Methylosinus trichosporium OB3b: one gene and its partner. The protein of the gene in region 1 interacts with the protein of each later gene in a pairwise test. Links are inferred from orthologs where the notes say so. Each region holds a gene or a part of one and is shown on either strand. Other genes may lie near its edges.

What was found. Proteins that work in one complex are often made in the same cells at the same time.
Region 2: the proteins of rlmN (region 1) and ftsZ interact in binary tests that used the Escherichia coli proteins (3 or more experiments, as listed by UniProt). The link is inferred for Methylosinus trichosporium OB3b from one-to-one orthologs.

The regions. Positions count from the first base shown.
Region 1 is NZ_CP023737.1:615,565-619,378, reverse strand. The notes cover bases 392-3,384. They hold rlmN (dual-specificity RNA methyltransferase RlmN), read right to left. Parts: upstream 2,472-3,384; coding sequence 1,311-2,471; downstream 392-1,310. Other genes in these bases: CQW49_RS02900 (methyltransferase domain-containing protein), read right to left, coding at 2,912-3,384; CQW49_RS02910 (ABC-F family ATP-binding cassette domain-containing protein), read left to right, coding at 392-1,249. In the rest of the region: more of CQW49_RS02910, read left to right, coding at 1-391; more of CQW49_RS02900, read right to left, coding at 3,385-3,784.
Region 2 is NZ_CP023737.1:2,346,998-2,350,676, forward strand. What follows is about bases 407-3,264. They hold ftsZ (cell division protein FtsZ), read left to right. Parts: upstream 407-896; coding sequence 897-2,633; downstream 2,634-3,264. Other genes in these bases: ftsA (cell division protein FtsA), read left to right, coding at 407-801; lpxC (UDP-3-O-acyl-N-acetylglucosamine deacetylase), read left to right, coding at 2,933-3,264. Also shown: more of ftsA, read left to right, coding at 1-406; more of lpxC, read left to right, coding at 3,265-3,679. UniProt on the Escherichia coli protein: Essential cell division protein that forms a contractile ring structure (Z ring) at the future cell division site. The regulation of the ring assembly controls the timing and the location of cell division.

The DNA of each region.
Region 1 (3,814 bases):
CTGGCTGGATCGCGGGCGGACGCGCTATCTCTCGCGCGGCTTCAAGGAGTTCGAGGCCTGGCGCGACCGCGAGCTCGAGGAGGAGGAGAAGCAGCAGCACAAGCTCGATCGCAAAATTGTCGAGGAGGAGCATTGGCTGCGCCATGGCGTGACCGGGCGGCGCAAGCGCAATCAGCGCCGGCTCGCCGGCCTCACGGAGCTGCGGGTCGCCCGGCGGCGCCATGTCGGCGCGCAGGGCGATGTGAAGCTCGAGGCCAGCGAGGCGCAGCTCTCCGGCGCTCTGGTGGTCGAGGCGCGGGGCATTGCGAAAACCTTCGGCGAGCGCGTCATCGTCGAGAATTTTTCGACTCGCGTCATGCGCGGCGATCGGCTCGGCCTCGTCGGCGCCAATGGCGCGGGCAAGACGACATTGGTGAAGCTCTTGACCGGCGCGCTGCCGCCCGACAGCGGCCAGGTGAAGCTCGGCGCGTCTCTGGCGATGGCGACGCTCGATCAGAGCCGCGCCAGCCTCGATCCGCAGACGACGCTGAAGGACGCGCTCACCGGCGGCGGCTCGGATTTCGTCGAGATCAATGGCGAGCGCAAGCATGTCATCGGCTATATGCGGGACTTTCTGTTCGCGCCGGAGCAGGCGCGCACGCCGATCGGCAAGCTCTCCGGCGGCGAGCGCGGCCGTCTGCTGCTGGCGCGCGCGCTGGCGCTGCCCTCCAATCTCCTGGTGCTCGACGAACCGACCAATGATCTCGATCTCGAGACATTGGACATGCTCGAGGAAATGCTCGCCGATTATCCGGGAACGCTGATCGTCGTCAGCCATGACCGCGATTTTCTCGACCGCATCGCCACCTCGGTGCTGATGTCGGAAGGGAACGGCCGCTGGATCGAATATGCCGGCGGCTATTCGGACATGCTGGCGCAGCGCGGCGAGGGCGTGCAGGCGCGGACTGCGGCGGCGACGCAGCGCGGGGAGGAAAAGGCGAAGGCGGCGCCCAAGCCGAAGCCCGCCGCGAAGGCGCGCCTCTCATTCGCCGAGCAGCATGCGCTCGCGACCCTGCCGGCGAAGATGGAGGAACTGCGGGGCAAGAAAGAGAAGCTGCAGAAGATCATCGACGATCCGAACCTCTATGCGCGCGACCCGGCGAAATTCGCCGAGGCGACCAAGCTGTTCGCCAAGCTGGAGGCGGAGCTGGCGGCGGCGGAGGAGAGCTGGCTCGAGATCGAGATCAAGCGCGAGGAGATCGAGGGGTAGGGCGCGGGTTCGACGGTTCTGAAGATGCGAGCCTGAAGGCTCGCTCTCTAGAGGCGCGGCTCTATTCCACCGCCAGCCGCGCCCTGGCGCGCAGCTTCTCGGTCTCGCTCTTCAGCTGGCCGCAGGCGGCGAGAATGTCGCGGCCGCGCGGCGTGCGCACCGGGCTCGCATAGCCGGCGTTGAACACGATGTCGGAGAAGCGCTCGATCGTCTCCCAGTCCGAGCATTCATAAGGCGCGCCCGGCCAGGGATTGAAGGGAATGAGGTTGATCTTGGCCGGAATGCCCTTGAGCAGCCGCACCAGCTCGCGCGCCTCGGCCGGGCTGTCGTTCACGCCCTTCAGCATCACATATTCGAAGGTGATGCGACGCGCATTGGACGCGCCGGGATAGTCGCGGCAGGCGTCGAGCAATTGCCGGATCGGATATTTCTTGTTGAGCGGCACCAGCTCGTTGCGCAGCTCGTCGCGCACGGCGTGCAGCGAGATGGCCAGCATCGGCCCGCATTCGGCGCCCAATCGCTCGATCTGCGGCACGACGCCGGAGGTGGAGACGGTGATGCGGCGCTTCGACAGCGACAGCCCGTCGCCGTCCGACAGAATCTCGATGGCGTTCTCGACCTGCTCCAGATTATAGAGCGGCTCGCCCATGCCCATGAAGACGATATTGGAGACGGCGCGCACATCCGGGCCCGAGGGGACGAGCCCGTCCGTCGGGGGCTCGAGGCCGGGGAAGTCGCCGAGGCGCATGCGGGCGACGAGCAGCTGGGCGATGATTTCGCGCGTCGAGAGGTTGCGCACCAGCTTCTGCGTGCCGGTGTGGCAGAAGCTGCAGTTGAGCGTGCAGCCGACCTGGCTCGAAACGCAGAGCGTGCCGCGGTCGCTCTCGGGAATATAGACGCATTCGATCTCCGCGCCTTTGTCGGCGGCGTCGACGGGATCGAGCCGCAGCAGCCATTTGCGCGTGCCGTCGGTCGAGACCTGCTCGGCGACGACCTCCGGCAAAGCGAGGCCGAAGCGCTCGGCCAGCTTGCCGCGCACGATCTTCGAGACATTGGACATATCGGCGAAGTCGCGCGCGCCGCGGAAATAGATCCAATGCCAGAGCTGCGCGACGCGCATGCGGATCTCGCGCTCGGGCGTGTCGATGGCGCGCAGCGCCTCGGCCAGCTCGGCGCGCGTGGCGCCGGCGAGCGAGGGCTTGGCGGCGTCGGATTGCGACATGGCGACCTCATGGATGATTTTTGTCTATAGCACGGTGCGGCCGGCGAATTCTATGGCGCTCTAGAATGCTTTTGTTTGAGCGAATTCCGTTCGATCGGAACGCGCTCGAGCGTCAGTCCTCCCGTGCCGAGTCCGTGCGAAAGAGTGCTTCGACGTCGCGGCCGCCGTGAATGATATGGACGACACAGAGGTGGCTGCTTGGGCTGGGCTCATCGGAGGATGCTGCGATAGTCGCGGAGCGCATCCTCGGCGCTGGAGAAGCGTCCCGCAGCCATCACGTCTCGCACCCAGTCGGCGGCGTCGGACGTCAGCTCGACTTTCATAGCGGGGGCTCCAGGGCGAGCCGGCGTTTCGAAACGATCGGCGGAATGATAAGTCATCGTCGTCGCCGATTAGCGCAACCCGGAAAATTCGAGCGACCGTGGCGGCGAGGCCCTAAGTCACTCTCCCGACGGTCGTTTCAACGCGTCGGCGAGCCGCATCTTCGCCGTGCCGGGCTGCAGCGGCTTCTGCTGGCTCTCATGCGGCGCCCAGCCGGAGAGCCAGACGAACTCGATCGTCGCGCGCACGCGCCCGTCGGGGTCGCTGAAGCGTTCCGCGTAAATTTCGGCGGCGCGCAGCAGCACGGCGCGGCGCAGCGGCTTGCGCGAGCGCTCGACGAGGATATTGGCGGCGCCCATGGCGCGCAGTTCGGACAACAACGCGAACATCGAATCATAGCGCAGCGTGAAGCTGTCGACGTCGGTGACCGGCAGAGCGAAGCCGGCGCGTTGCAGCAGCCCGCCGAGATCGCGCAGATCGACGAAGGGCGACACGCGCGGACTGGCGCCGCCGCAAATCTCCCCCTCCGCCTGAATGAGCGCGGCGCGCAGCTCGATCAGGCTCGCTCCGCCCGGAAAACAGGCCAGAAACAGCCCGTCCGGCGCGAGCATGCGCCGCACTTGCGCGAGCGCTCCGGGCAGATCGTTGACCCATTGCAGGGCGAGGCCGGAGACGACGAGATCGAAGGAGGCGGGGGCGAAGGGTAGGGCCTCCTCCTCGGCGACCACGGCGACGTCGGGCGCCGGCAGAAGCGCCGCGCGCAGGGGCGCTGGCCGCCCGCTCGCGAGGACGGCGGCGGTGAAATGCGGCGCGGGGGAGCAGAGGTCCAGCGAGCGCGGAAAGTCGCGCTTTATGCCGGCGAGCCGGTCGGCGAGATCGTCGGCGGCGCGCAGCATCAGAAAGTCGGGCGCCGCGCCGCGCAGGGCGCGGGCGAGACGTCGGCGCAGCAGGCGGCGATCGAAGATCAGGGGCGTCGGAGGCGGTGTCTCCATGGCCCGTCATGCCTCGAGCGGGCGCTCGCG
Region 2 (3,679 bases), 1.7 Mb from region 1 along the record:
GCCGAGCTCGGCGTCGATCTGCATGTCGCGAGCGTCGATCAGGCGTCGATGCGCAATCTGCTGGTCGCGATCGAGCGCGCGCATCTTTCCATAGAAGCGGCGGCGGCCGCGCCTTATGTCGCCGGCCTCGCCGTGCTCGAGGCCGACGAGGCCGAGCTCGGCGCCATCGTCATCGACATGGGCGCCGGCGGCGCCTCGGTCGCGGTGTTCTCCGGCGGCGCGGTCGTGCATACCGATGCGGTGACGCTCGGCGGCAATCACGTCACCATGGACATCGCCCGCGGGCTCGACTGCCGACTCGCCGACGCCGAGCGATTGAAAACGCTCTATGGCGCCGCCATCGCCTCGCCCTCGGACGAGCGCGAGACCGTCGCCTTCGATCATGTGGGCGAGAGCGGCGAGCATTCCGCTTCAGCGCCGAAATCGCATCTCGTGCGCATCATCCGCCCGCGCGTCGAGGAGACGCTCGAATTCCTGCGCGACCGTCTCGCCGCCTCGGGCTATCCGGCCCATGCCGGACGCCGCATCGTGCTGACCGGCGGCGCCTGCCTGCTCACCGGTCTGCCGGAAGCGTCGCGGCGCATTCTCGGCGGCCAGGTGCGCGTCGGCCGCCCGGCCGGCATCGACGGTCTGCCGGAATCGGCCAGGAGCCCGGCTTTCGCCGCGGCTGTCGGCCTGCTCGTCTATCCGCAATTCGCCGGCCGCGAATATTTCGAGCCGCGGCGCGAGCAGGAGACGCGGGGGACGGGAACGGGCGGTTACATGTCCCGCGTCGGTCAGTGGTTGAAAGACAGTTTCTAAGAGTTCGAACGAGAGAGCGACGCGCGCGTCGGCGAGGCGCTCCGGGGGAATCGCAGCCGACGCCGTGTTTGAATAAAGTCGAGAGGCCTCACAAAATGACGATCAATCTCAAAGCGCCCGAGCTCCGGGAATTGAAGCCCCGCATTCTGGTGTGCGGCGTCGGCGGCGGCGGGGGCAACGCCGTCAACAACATGATCATGTCGGGCCTCTCCGGGGTGGACTTTCTGATCGCCAACACCGACGCCCAGGCGCTCGCCTCCTCGCGCGCCGATCGCATCATTCAGATGGGTCTGCAGGTGACCGAAGGCCTCGGCGCCGGCGCCCAGCCGGAAGTCGGCCGCGCCGCCGCGGAAGAAGCGCGCGAGGAAATCCGCGACCATCTCTCCGGCTCGCATATGGTGTTCGTCACCGCCGGCATGGGCGGCGGCACCGGCACGGGCGCTGCGCCGGTCATCGCCTCGATCGCGCGGGAGATGGGCATTCTCACCGTCGGCGTCGTCACCAAGCCGTTCCATTTCGAGGGCACGCGCCGCCTGCGCATCGCCGAGACCGGCATCGCCGAGCTGCAGAAGTCGGTCGACACGCTGATCATCATCCCGAATCAGAATCTGTTCCGCATCGCCACGGAGAAGACCACCTTCGCCGACGCCTTCGCCATGGCCGATCAGGTGCTCTATTCGGGCGTCGCCTCGGTCACCGACCTCATGGTCAAGGAAGGCCTCATCAATCTCGACTTCGCCGACGTGCGCTCGATCATGCGCGGGATGGGCAAGGCGATGATGGGCACGGGCGAGGCGACCGGCGAGCGCCGCGCCAGCCTCGCGGCCGAGGCGGCGATCGCCAATCCGCTGCTCGACGAAGTGTCGATGAAGGGCGCCCGCGGCCTGCTGATCTCCATCACCGGCGGCAATGACCTCACCCTCTACGAGGTGGACGAGGCTGCGAGCCGCATCCGCCAGGAGGTGGACGAGGACGCCAACATCATCCTCGGCGCGACCTTCGACTCGTCGCTCGAGGGCGTCGTCCGCGTGTCGGTGGTGGCCACCGGCATCGATCTGCCGAGCGCCGCCATGGAGGACAAGGCGGCCGCCGAGGCGCGCCTCGCCGAGGCCGCCGAGCGCCTGCGCGCCCAGACCGCGGCCTCCTATCGCGCGCCGCAGCCCGCGCCGCAGCCGATCGTCGTCGAGACCGCGCCGCAGCCGGCGCCGCAGGCCTATGCCGAGCCGCGCCCGGCCGCCGAGCGGCCCGCCCCGTCCTATTATGCGGAGCCGGCGCATGCGCCCGCGCCGGTGTCTTCGCATGGCGTCTATATCGAGCCGGTCCAGGCCGCCCGTCCGACCTATGCGGCGCATGAGCCGCTGATGGAGCCGGCGCGCGCCCCGCAGCACGAGGAAGAGGGCCCCTATATTCCCCCGGCCGCCGAGCTGCCGCGCGCCCGCCTGCCGCAGATCGAGGATTTTCCGCGGCCGATCCAGGAGCAATATCGTCAGGCGCGTAGCGAGCAGATGCAGCCGTCCGCCTCGGCTTCGGCCTCCACTATGGCGCCGGAGGCGCGCCGGCGCACGCTGCTCGAGCGTCTCGCCTCCTTCGGCGCAAGCCGGCAGGAGGATGCGATGCAGGTCGGCGCGCCCGCCGCGCCGCGCGCCCCGCAGCGGCCTATGACGTCGCCGGCGCCCTCCCCCGCCGATTACGCCAAGCGCCCGGCCGCTCCGGCGCCGGCGCCGGCCGCCCATGCCGGGCTCGATCCGCATGGCCGCCGCGCGCCTGTCCGCTCGCTCGAGGACGAGCAGCTGGAAATCCCGGCCTTCCTGCGCCGCCAGGTCAACTCCTGATCCTCGCGGCTCCGCGAGGATCGACGGAAAGGCCCGCTTCGGCGGGCCTTTCCTTTGCCGCGTCGCCGCCGCAGCTGGCAACAATCTGTAATAAAGCGTGACTGGCCGCCCGTCCCGGCCGCGATTATGGTATGGATCGCGAACAACGCTGGGCGATCGGCAAAGGAAGACGGCCTCGATCACCCTCGTCCTGAGACGCCCGCTTCGCGAGCTCCTCAGGACGAGGGTGCGGAAGCTTATTTTGCACCCGATCGCCTTGCCGAATAATCACGCTTTCCTGCTCGGGTCGGCATGAGGTCATGACATCGCGCCCTTCGACGAATCTGCAGACGACGCTGGCCGCCGCCGTGATCATCGAGGGCGTCGGCGCGCATAGCGGTCGTCGCTCGCGCATCGTCCTCTCGCCCGGCGACGCGGGCTCGGGCGTCGTCTTTTTGCGCGGCGGCCGCGCCTTCGGGCCGGACACGTCGATCGCCGCCCTCTGGCGCAATGTCTCCTCCGGCGAGCTCAGCACGCGCATCGGCGCCGGCGAAGCCGCGATCGCCACCATCGAGCATCTGATGGCGGCGCTCGCCGGGCTTCGCGTCGACAACGCCGTCATCGATATCGAGGGGCCGGAAGTTCCGGCGATGGACGGATCGGCCGCGGCTTTCGTCGCGGCGATCGACGAGGCCGGCCTCGCCTTTCTGGCGGAGCCGCGCCGCGCGCTGCTGGTGCGCGCGCCGGTGCGCGTCAGCGACGGCGCCGCCTGGGCGGAGCTCGCGCCCGCGCCCGACGGCGGCTTCCATATCGATGTGGAGATCTCGTTTCCCGCCGCGCCGATCGGCCGCATGCGCCGGCGCCTCGCGCTGAACCCGGCGCGGTTCCGCGCCGAGCTCGCCCGCGCCCGCAGCTTCGGCTTTCTCGCCGACGCCGAGCGCCTGTGGCGCGCCGGCCTCGCGCTCGGCGCTTCGCTCGACAATACGGTGGTCATCGCCGACGGGCGCGTCCTCAATCCCGAGGGGCTGCGCTTTCCGGATGAATTCGTGCGCCACAAGATGCTGGAC